Linked DNA regions of Pseudonocardia sp. HH130630-07. The protein of the gene in region 2 interacts with the protein of the main gene of each other region in a pairwise test. Links are inferred from orthologs where the notes say so. Each region holds a gene or a part of one and is shown on either strand. Other genes may lie near its edges.

What was found. The genes of interacting proteins can lie anywhere in the genome.
Region 1: the proteins of AFB00_RS12670 (region 2) and ctaD interact in binary tests that used the Escherichia coli proteins (3 or more experiments, as listed by UniProt). The link is inferred for Pseudonocardia sp. HH130630-07 from one-to-one orthologs.

What each region holds. Positions count from the first base shown.
Region 1 is NZ_CP013854.1:3,783,712-3,787,574, forward strand. The notes cover bases 680-3,563. They hold ctaD (aa3-type cytochrome oxidase subunit I), read left to right. Parts: upstream 680-1,186; coding sequence 1,187-2,941; downstream 2,942-3,563. Other genes in these bases: AFB00_RS17985 (acyltransferase family protein), read right to left, coding at 680-925; serB (phosphoserine phosphatase SerB), read left to right, coding at 2,943-3,563. In the rest of the region: more of AFB00_RS17985, read right to left, coding at 1-679; more of serB, read left to right, coding at 3,564-3,863. UniProt on the Escherichia coli protein: Cytochrome bo(3) ubiquinol oxidase is the terminal enzyme in the aerobic respiratory chain of E.coli that predominates when cells are grown at high aeration.
Region 2 is NZ_CP013854.1:2,594,554-2,598,475, forward strand. What follows is about bases 411-3,353. They hold AFB00_RS12670 (pyridoxal phosphate-dependent aminotransferase), read left to right. Parts: upstream 411-1,268; coding sequence 1,269-2,438; downstream 2,439-3,353. Other genes in these bases: AFB00_RS12665 (MaoC/PaaZ C-terminal domain-containing protein), read left to right, coding at 411-934; AFB00_RS12675 (polyketide cyclase), read left to right, coding at 2,435-2,860; AFB00_RS12680 (VC0807 family protein), read right to left, coding at 2,832-3,353. Also shown: AFB00_RS12660 (3-oxoacyl-ACP reductase), read left to right, coding at 1-48; more of AFB00_RS12665, read left to right, coding at 50-410; more of AFB00_RS12680, read right to left, coding at 3,354-3,512; AFB00_RS12685 (cytochrome P450), read right to left, coding at 3,659-3,922. UniProt on the Escherichia coli protein: Shows aminotransferase activity with methionine and histidine as substrates, and to a lesser extent also with phenylalanine.

The DNA.
Region 1 (3,863 bases), 1.2 Mb from region 2 along the record:
CGCCGGCCAGCCAGCGCATCTCGGAGGCCAGTGGCGCCGGTGTCCAGGAGCCCGGCCGCGGTAGCCGGGACACGACGGCCACCAGCACGATCCCGGCGCAGACCAGTGCGGCGGCGACCGCGTCGACGTGGTCGCCGTCGATCAGGACGACGCCGTCCGGGCCCGGGGCGAGACCGTGCACGAACTGGGCGGCGCCGCACAGCGCGAGCAGCGCCGCGGCGTGCCCCGGCCGCATTCGGCGGGTCGACCACAGCCACACGACGATCCCGGCGACGAACAGGTGCAGCCGGTGGAAGCCGAGCCCGTCGACGGCGATCCGGAACCACGCCGGCGGGTCCATCGGGTCCCCCGGACGGGCCCGCAGCGGCCAGAGCAGCAGCGGCACCAGCACCGCGGCCCAGAGCAGCACCCGCAGCCGGACGCCGGACCCCCAGCGGGTGGTACTCAGCGCCGCGGCGGCGGTGAACGCCATGAGCTGCAGCGGCAGCGTCCAGAACGCGGGGTCCAGCCACGGGAAGCGGTCGGTGTCCCAGTTGCCCAGCATCAGCCAGTTGGTGAGCATCTCCCCGGCCGGCGGCGACGGCCAGTCCTCCGGTGAGACGAACCGGAGCGCGATCCAGGCCACCGGGACCGCCACGACGAACGCGGGCAGCAGCCGCGCCATCCGGTTCCACCAGTACCGCCCCGGCGAGTGTCGGCCGAGGGTGGCGCAGGCGAAGTAGGCGGACACGACGAGCAGCAGGCTCGCCCCGACCTGGTGGTCGAAGGACAACCGGCGGGGGATCAGCTCGGGATGCAGCACCGGGCCGAGGTGGGTGCCGTGGTAGAGCACGACCAGCAGCACGAAGCCGCCACGCAGCGCGTCCCAGCCGGGCTCCCGGCGCCGGGGCCCGGTCCGCCCGGGATCAGACGTCCGCACGACCACACCCGATACGGTGACAGAGATCGAACCCGGCGCCCCGACCCACCCTCCGCGCTCGGATCCGCCGCGGAACGAGGCCCTGGTTACGCGGTCGGGGGGTGGTCGTTCTACCCTTCGTAGAGCACAATCGTCACGCGTCCTGCGGACGGGCCGGGAGCCCCCGGTGGATCTTCCCCGGCCGCCGGGCGCACCTCGCCGGCCGGGAAGTACAGTCCACCCGTCCGCGAGGACGTGGTCAGGTCAGGCAAGTGCATGGAGGCCCAGGTGACAGCCGTCGAGCCCAAGCCGATCTCGACGCGCCCGTATCCGGCGCGCCGGGAGGGCAAGGGATCCACGTTCCTCAGGATGCTGCGGACGACGGATCCGAAGGACATCGCGATCCTGTACCTCATCACGTCGTTCGGCTTCTTCGCCGTCGGCGGTGTGATGGCGCTGCTGATCCGTGCCGAGCTCGCGCGTCCGGAGCTGCAGTTCCTCTCGACCGAGCAGTACAATCAGCTGTTCACGATGCACGGCACGATCATGCTGCTGCTGTTCGCGACGCCGATCGTCTTCGGGTTCGCGAACTACATCGTGCCGCTGCAGATCGGTGCGCCCGACGTGGCGTTCCCGCGACTCAACTCGTTCTCCTACTGGCTGTACCTGTTCGGCGGCCTGATCGTCGTCTCCGGCTTCCTGACCCCGGGTGGCGCCGCCGACTTCGGCTGGTTCGCCTACACCCCGCTGTCGGACGCGATCCGCTCGCCCGGTGTCGGTGGTGACCTGTGGATCATGGGTCTGGTCGTCTCGGGTCTGGGCACCATCCTCGGTGGCGTCAACTTCGTGACGACGATCGTCTGCATGCGGGCGCCCGGCATGACGATGTTCCGGATGTCGATCTTCACCTGGAACATCTTCATCACCGCGCTGCTGGTACTGATCGCGTTCCCGATCCTCACCGCCGCCCTGCTCGGCCTGGCCGCGGACCGGCACCTCGGTGCCCACGTGTTCGACCCGGCCAACGGCGGCGTGGTGCTCTGGCAGCACCTGTTCTGGTTCTTCGGCCATCCCGAGGTCTACATCGTGGCGCTGCCGTTCTTCGGCATCGTCTCCGAGATCTTCCCGGTGTTCGCCCGCAAGCCGCTGTTCGGCTACAAGAGCCTGGTCTTCGCGACCATCGCGATCGCCGCCCTGTCCGTCGCGGTGTGGGCGCACCACATGTACGCGACCGGCGCGGTCATGCTGGCGTTCTTCTCCTTCACGACCTTCCTCATCGCGATCCCGACGGGCGTCAAGTTCGTCAACTGGATCGGCACGCTGTGGAAGGGCAAGATCACCTACGAGACGCCGATGCTGTTCTCGGTCGGCTTCCTGGTGACGTTCCTCTTCGGCGGCCTGACCGGCATCCTGCTCGCGATGCCGCCGGTGGACTTCCACGTGTCGGACACCTACTTCGTGGTCGCGCACTTCCACTACGTGCTCTACGGCACGATCGTGTTCGCGACCTTCGGCGGGATCTACTTCTGGTTCCCGAAGATGACCGGCCGGTTCCTCGACGAGACGCTCGGCAAGATCCACTTCTGGCTGACGTTCATCGGCTTCCACCTGACGTTCCTGGTGCAGCACTGGCTGGGCAACGAGGGCTACCCGCGCCGGTACGCCGACTACCTGCCGATGGACGGCTTCACCACGCTGAACATGATCTCGTCGATCGGCGCGTTCGTGCTGGGCGCCTCGACGCTGCCGTTCTTCTACAACGTGTTCAAGAGCTACCGGTTCGGCCGGGTCTGCGACGTCGACGACCCGTGGGGCTTCGGCAACTCGCTGGAGTGGGCGACCTCGTCCCCGCCGCCGCGGCACAACTTCACCGAGCTGCCCCGGATCCGCTCCGAGCGCCCGGCGTTCGACCTGCACTACCCGCACCTCGTCGAGAAGGCGCGCGCCGAGGCGCACGTCGGCGGCAGGGCGCACCCGACCGAGGTCCTCGCCCACCAGGTCGGCAAGGAGTCCATGCCGGACGACGACCCCAAGCACAACTGAGGTGGCGCTGGCCGCCCCCGATCCGGCCCGGCCGACCGTGCTCGTCACGGTGACCGGGCCGGACCGGCCCGGTGTCAGCTCCGTCCTGTTCGCCGCGCTCACCGCGGCCGGGGTCGAACTGCTCGACCTGGAACAGGTCGTCGTGAACGGCCGGCTCACCCTCGGCGCGCTGGTCGTGCCCGAGGGGGACGCCGAGGACCTGCAGGAGTCCGTCGGCGAGGCCATGGACTCGATCGCGATGTCGGTGCACATCGAGATCCAGCGGGACGGCGTCGTCGGATCCCGGCCGCCGTCGACGCACGTCGTGACGGTGCTGGGCCGCCCGATCACCGCCCGCGCGTTCGGTGCGATCGCCGCCGAGCTGGCCGCGGTCGGGGCGAACATCGACGCCATCCGCCGGGTCGCCGACTACCCGGTGACCGGCCTGGAACTGCTCGTCTCGCCGGTCCCGGACGACGACGCCGACTCCTACCCGCCCGGCACCCTGCGCAAGCGCCTGGTCGGTGTGGCCCGGCAGGCCGGCGTGGACGTCGCGGTCGCGCGGGCCGGGCTGGCCCGGCGCAGCAAGCGGCTCATCGTCTTCGACGTCGACTCCACGCTCATCCAGGGCGAGGTCATCGAGATGCTCGCGGCCCGCGCCGGGGCGGACGTGGAGACCGAGGTCCGGCGGGTCACCGAGGAGGCGATGGCCGGGCAGCTGGACTTCGCCGAGTCCCTCGAACGCCGGGTCGCCGCGCTGCGCGGGCTGCCCGCGTCGGTCGTCGACGAGGTCGCCGCCGAGATCGAGCTGACCCCCGGCGCCCGCACCACGATCCGGACCCTGAAGCGCCTCGGCTACCGGTGCGGCGTCGTGTCCGGCGGGTTCACGCAGGTCATCGCCGGTCTCGCCGACGAGCTGGGGCTCGACTTCGTCGCCGCGAAC
Region 2 (3,922 bases):
AACGGCCAGGTCGTGCGGGTCTGCGGCCAGTCCATGCTGGGGGCCTGAGATGACGGGTCCCGCCGGTCGCACCACCACCGAGCTGACGGGCCCGCCCGCGCTCGGCCCGCGCTACGCCGCGGCCGCGGTGTCGGCCGTGCTGCCCGGTGGCCGGCCGCGCGAGCTGCCGGCCCGCGAGATCGTCCGCCGCGGGGTCACGGTCGATCCGGGGCACCTCGCGGACTACGCGCGGGTCTGCGGGTTCCGGGTCGGTGACGCGCTCCCGCTCACCTACCCGCACCTGCTGACGTTCCCGCTGCAGGTCGTGCTGATGGCCGACCGCGCGTTCCCACTCGCGCTGCCCGGGATGGTGCACATCGCGAACCGGATCACCGCGCACCGGGGGATCGCCACGGACGAGACGCTCGACGTCCAGGTGTACGCGGAGCGGTTCGGCCGCCACCCGAAGGGCGCCCGGGTGGACCTCGTCGGGATCGTCTCGGCGGGTGGCGAGCCGGTCTGGGAGGGGCGCAGCACCTACCTGGCCCGCGGCGCGCGGGCGCCGTCGGAGGTGACCGGACCCGGCATCGACGAGCCGGACGCCCCCACCGGGCCGGCGAGCGCGCTGTGGCGGGTCGGCGCGGACACCGGCCGTCGATACGCCGCGGTCTCCGGCGACGTGAACCCGATCCACCTGCACCCGCTCACCGCGCGGGCGACGGGTTTCCCGCGGGCGATCGCGCACGGCATGTGGACGGCGGCGCGCGCCGCGGCGTCGCTGGCGGGCCGGATCCCGGACGCCTGCACCTACGACGTCGCGTTCCGCAGCCCGTTGCTGCTCCCGTCCCGGGCGGAGCTGGTCACCGCGCCCGGCGCCGGCGGCGCGTGGGGTCTCGCGGTCCGCAGCGCAAGGAAACCGGAAAGGGTGCACCTGACCGGCCGGATCGACGGGTAGACCGGAGTCGTCACCCGGCCGGGTGGCTCTGAATCGGTCCACAGGCCGGTTCAGCAACGCAACCCCGGTGACGGGCGTCCACCTCTACGTCCACCATCGGTCATCCGACAGCAGTGAGGAGGTCACCCATGAGCACCACGACCATCGAGGACACTGTCGACACCGAGGAGCAGGACGAGACGCACATCGTCCGCGGCCTCGACTGACCGCGCCGGAAGCCCGCCCGGCGGCGGTGGAACCCACCGCGCCCACCAGCGGGCCCGGGCCCGTACTCCGGCAGCGCAGAACCTCGATCAGGGGCTGCGCCGCCCGGGTGCCGGTCTAGGGTCGGGGCATGCTCGTCGAGCGCATGCGCCCGTTCACCTCCACGATCTTCACCGAGATCTCCCGGCTCGCGGTCGAGACCGGTGCGATCAACCTCGGTCAGGGTTTCCCGGACACCGACGGCCCGGCCTCCCTGCTCGCCGACGCCGCCGCGAACATCACCGAGCGCGGCGCCAACCAGTACCCGCCCGGCCCCGGCGTGCCGGCCCTGCGCGCTGCGGTGGCCGAGCACCAGCGCCGCTTCCACGGCCTCACGGTCGACCCGGCCGACGTCGTCGTCACCACCGGGGCGACCGAGGCGATCGCGGCGACCCTGCTGGGGCTGTGCGGCCCCGGCGACGAGGTCGTCGTCTTCGAGCCCACCTACGACTCCTACGCCGCGTCCGTCGCGCTCGCCGGTGCCACCCTGAAGCCGGTCCTGCTGCACCCGCCGGCCTTCGGCTTCGACGACGACGAGCTGGCCGCCGCGTTCTCCGACCGCACCCGGGTGGTGCTGGTCAACACCCCGCACAACCCGACCGGGACGGTGTTCACGCCCGCGCAGCTGACCCGGATCGGGGAGCTGGCCGTCGCCCACGACGCGGTGATCGTGACCGACGAGGTCTACGAGCACATGACCTACGACGGCGTCCGGCACGTCCCGACGGCCACGCTGCCGGGCCTCGCCGAGCGGACGCTGACGATCTCCTCGGCCGGCAAGACGTTCTCGGTCACCGGCTGGAAGGTCGGCTGGGTGCACGGGCCGCCGGAGCTGGTCGCGGCGCCGCGGGCGGTGAAGCAGTTCCTCACCTTCCACGGCGGCGCGCCGTTCCAGCCGGCCGTGGCGAACGCGCTCGCGCTCGGCGACGACTTCTACGCAGGCGTCACCGCCGACCTGACCCGCAAGCGGGACCTGCTCTCGGCCGGGCTGCGGGCCGCCGGGTTCGACGTGCTCATCCCGCAGGGCACCTACTTCGTCGTCGCGGACCCGCGCCCGCTCGGGTTCGACGACGGCGTCGAGCTGGCCTGGGCGCTGCCGGAGCGGTGCGGGGTCGCGGCCGTCCCGATGTCGGTGTTCTGCCCGACCGGTGCGGGGGCGGCGGCGACCCGGCCGCTGGTGCGGTTCGCGTTCTGCAAGCGGGACGAGGTGCTGGCCGAGGCCGCGGAGCGGCTCGCCGGACTCGCCACGGCGACGTCATGAGGGTCGTGGGGTCCCGGCACGTCGGCGTCGTCGTCGCCGTGCCGCCCGGGACGGTCTACGCCTGGGTCCGCGACCCGCGGAACCTGCCGCGCTGGGCGGCCGGGGTCGGGGACCGGATCGAGGAGCGGGACGGCCGGTGGCTGGTCCCCGGCGGCCCGCTGGGGGAGATCGAGATCCGGTTCGTCCCGGAGAACGCCTGGGGCGTGCTGGACCACGAGGTGGTCCTGCCGTCGGGGGAGGTCGCGTACAACCCGCTGCGGGTGGTGCCGCACCCGCTGGGCGCGGAGATCGTGTTCAGCGTGCGCCGCGCCCCGGCGGCGACCGACGCGGAGTTCGAGCGCGACGTCGCCGCCGTCGTCGCGGACCTGGAGCGGTTGCGCGGGCTGCTGGAGGTCACGCCCCGGCCCGGACCGCCCGCCTGAGCATGACCGCCAGCAGCGCGGACAGCCCGGTCCACACCGCGATCGACTGCACCGCCAGCACCGGGACCGCGACGGCCACCGGCAGCGTGTAGGCCAGCGCCACCCGCAGCACCGCCTCCCCGGCCATGACCAGCGCGGCGACCGTGGTGGCCCGGGTCAGCAGCCGCCGGAACGCGGCGTTGGTGCGCCACTGGCGGTCCAGCAGCTCCGGCAGCTCCGGGCGCTGCATCCGGCCGAACGAGCACATCGCGGTGTAGACCAGCGGTCGCACCCGCAGCAGCAGGGAGCCGCCGAGCAGCACCGCCAGCACGACCGTGCCCAGCGCCTCGCGGGCGACGGCGAACCGGGCGTCCCCGCTGACGAGCGACGTCGCGAGGCCGATCCCGATGGTCGCCAGCACGATCCCGCCCACCGGCTCGATCCGCCGGGAGCGGACCGCCTGCACCAGCACGTGGCAGGCCGGTGGCAGCGCCGACCAGGCCAGCGCCGCGACGTCGGAGAACCCGCGGGCGGTCAGCACCAGGTAGACCAGGTACGGCAGGAGCGCGTCGACGAGCAGCGACGGTCCCGCGGAACGCAGGAACGCCCGGGGCCCGCCGCCTCCGGACGGCGTCGGGACGGGTGTGGTGCGGTCGGTGTCCGCCGGGGTCATCGCGGGGCCTCCTCGTCGTGGGTGACGGGATCGAGCCTCGCGCCGGAGAGGGGTGTGGGGGATCAACCTCCGGGTCGAGCCCGGGTGGAGATCGGCCGCACCGGCACGGGTGGCGCCGGCGCGGCCGTGGCCTGCCGGTCAGCCCCTCACCAGGTGACGGGGAGCTGCCAGGCGCCGAAGATGGCGGCGTCGTCCTTGAAGTCGATCTCGTCCGGCTGCGCGGCCAGCCGCAGGCCGGGGATCCGGCGCAGCAGCGTCTCGAAGACGACCTCGAGCTCCAGCCGGGCGAGGTTCTGCCCGAGGCACTGGTGCGGGCCGTAGCCGAACGCGAGGTGCCGGCGGCTGCCGCGGGTCAGGTCGAGGTCCTCGGGCCCGTCGAACGCGCGCGGATCGCGGTTGGCGGCCAGGCC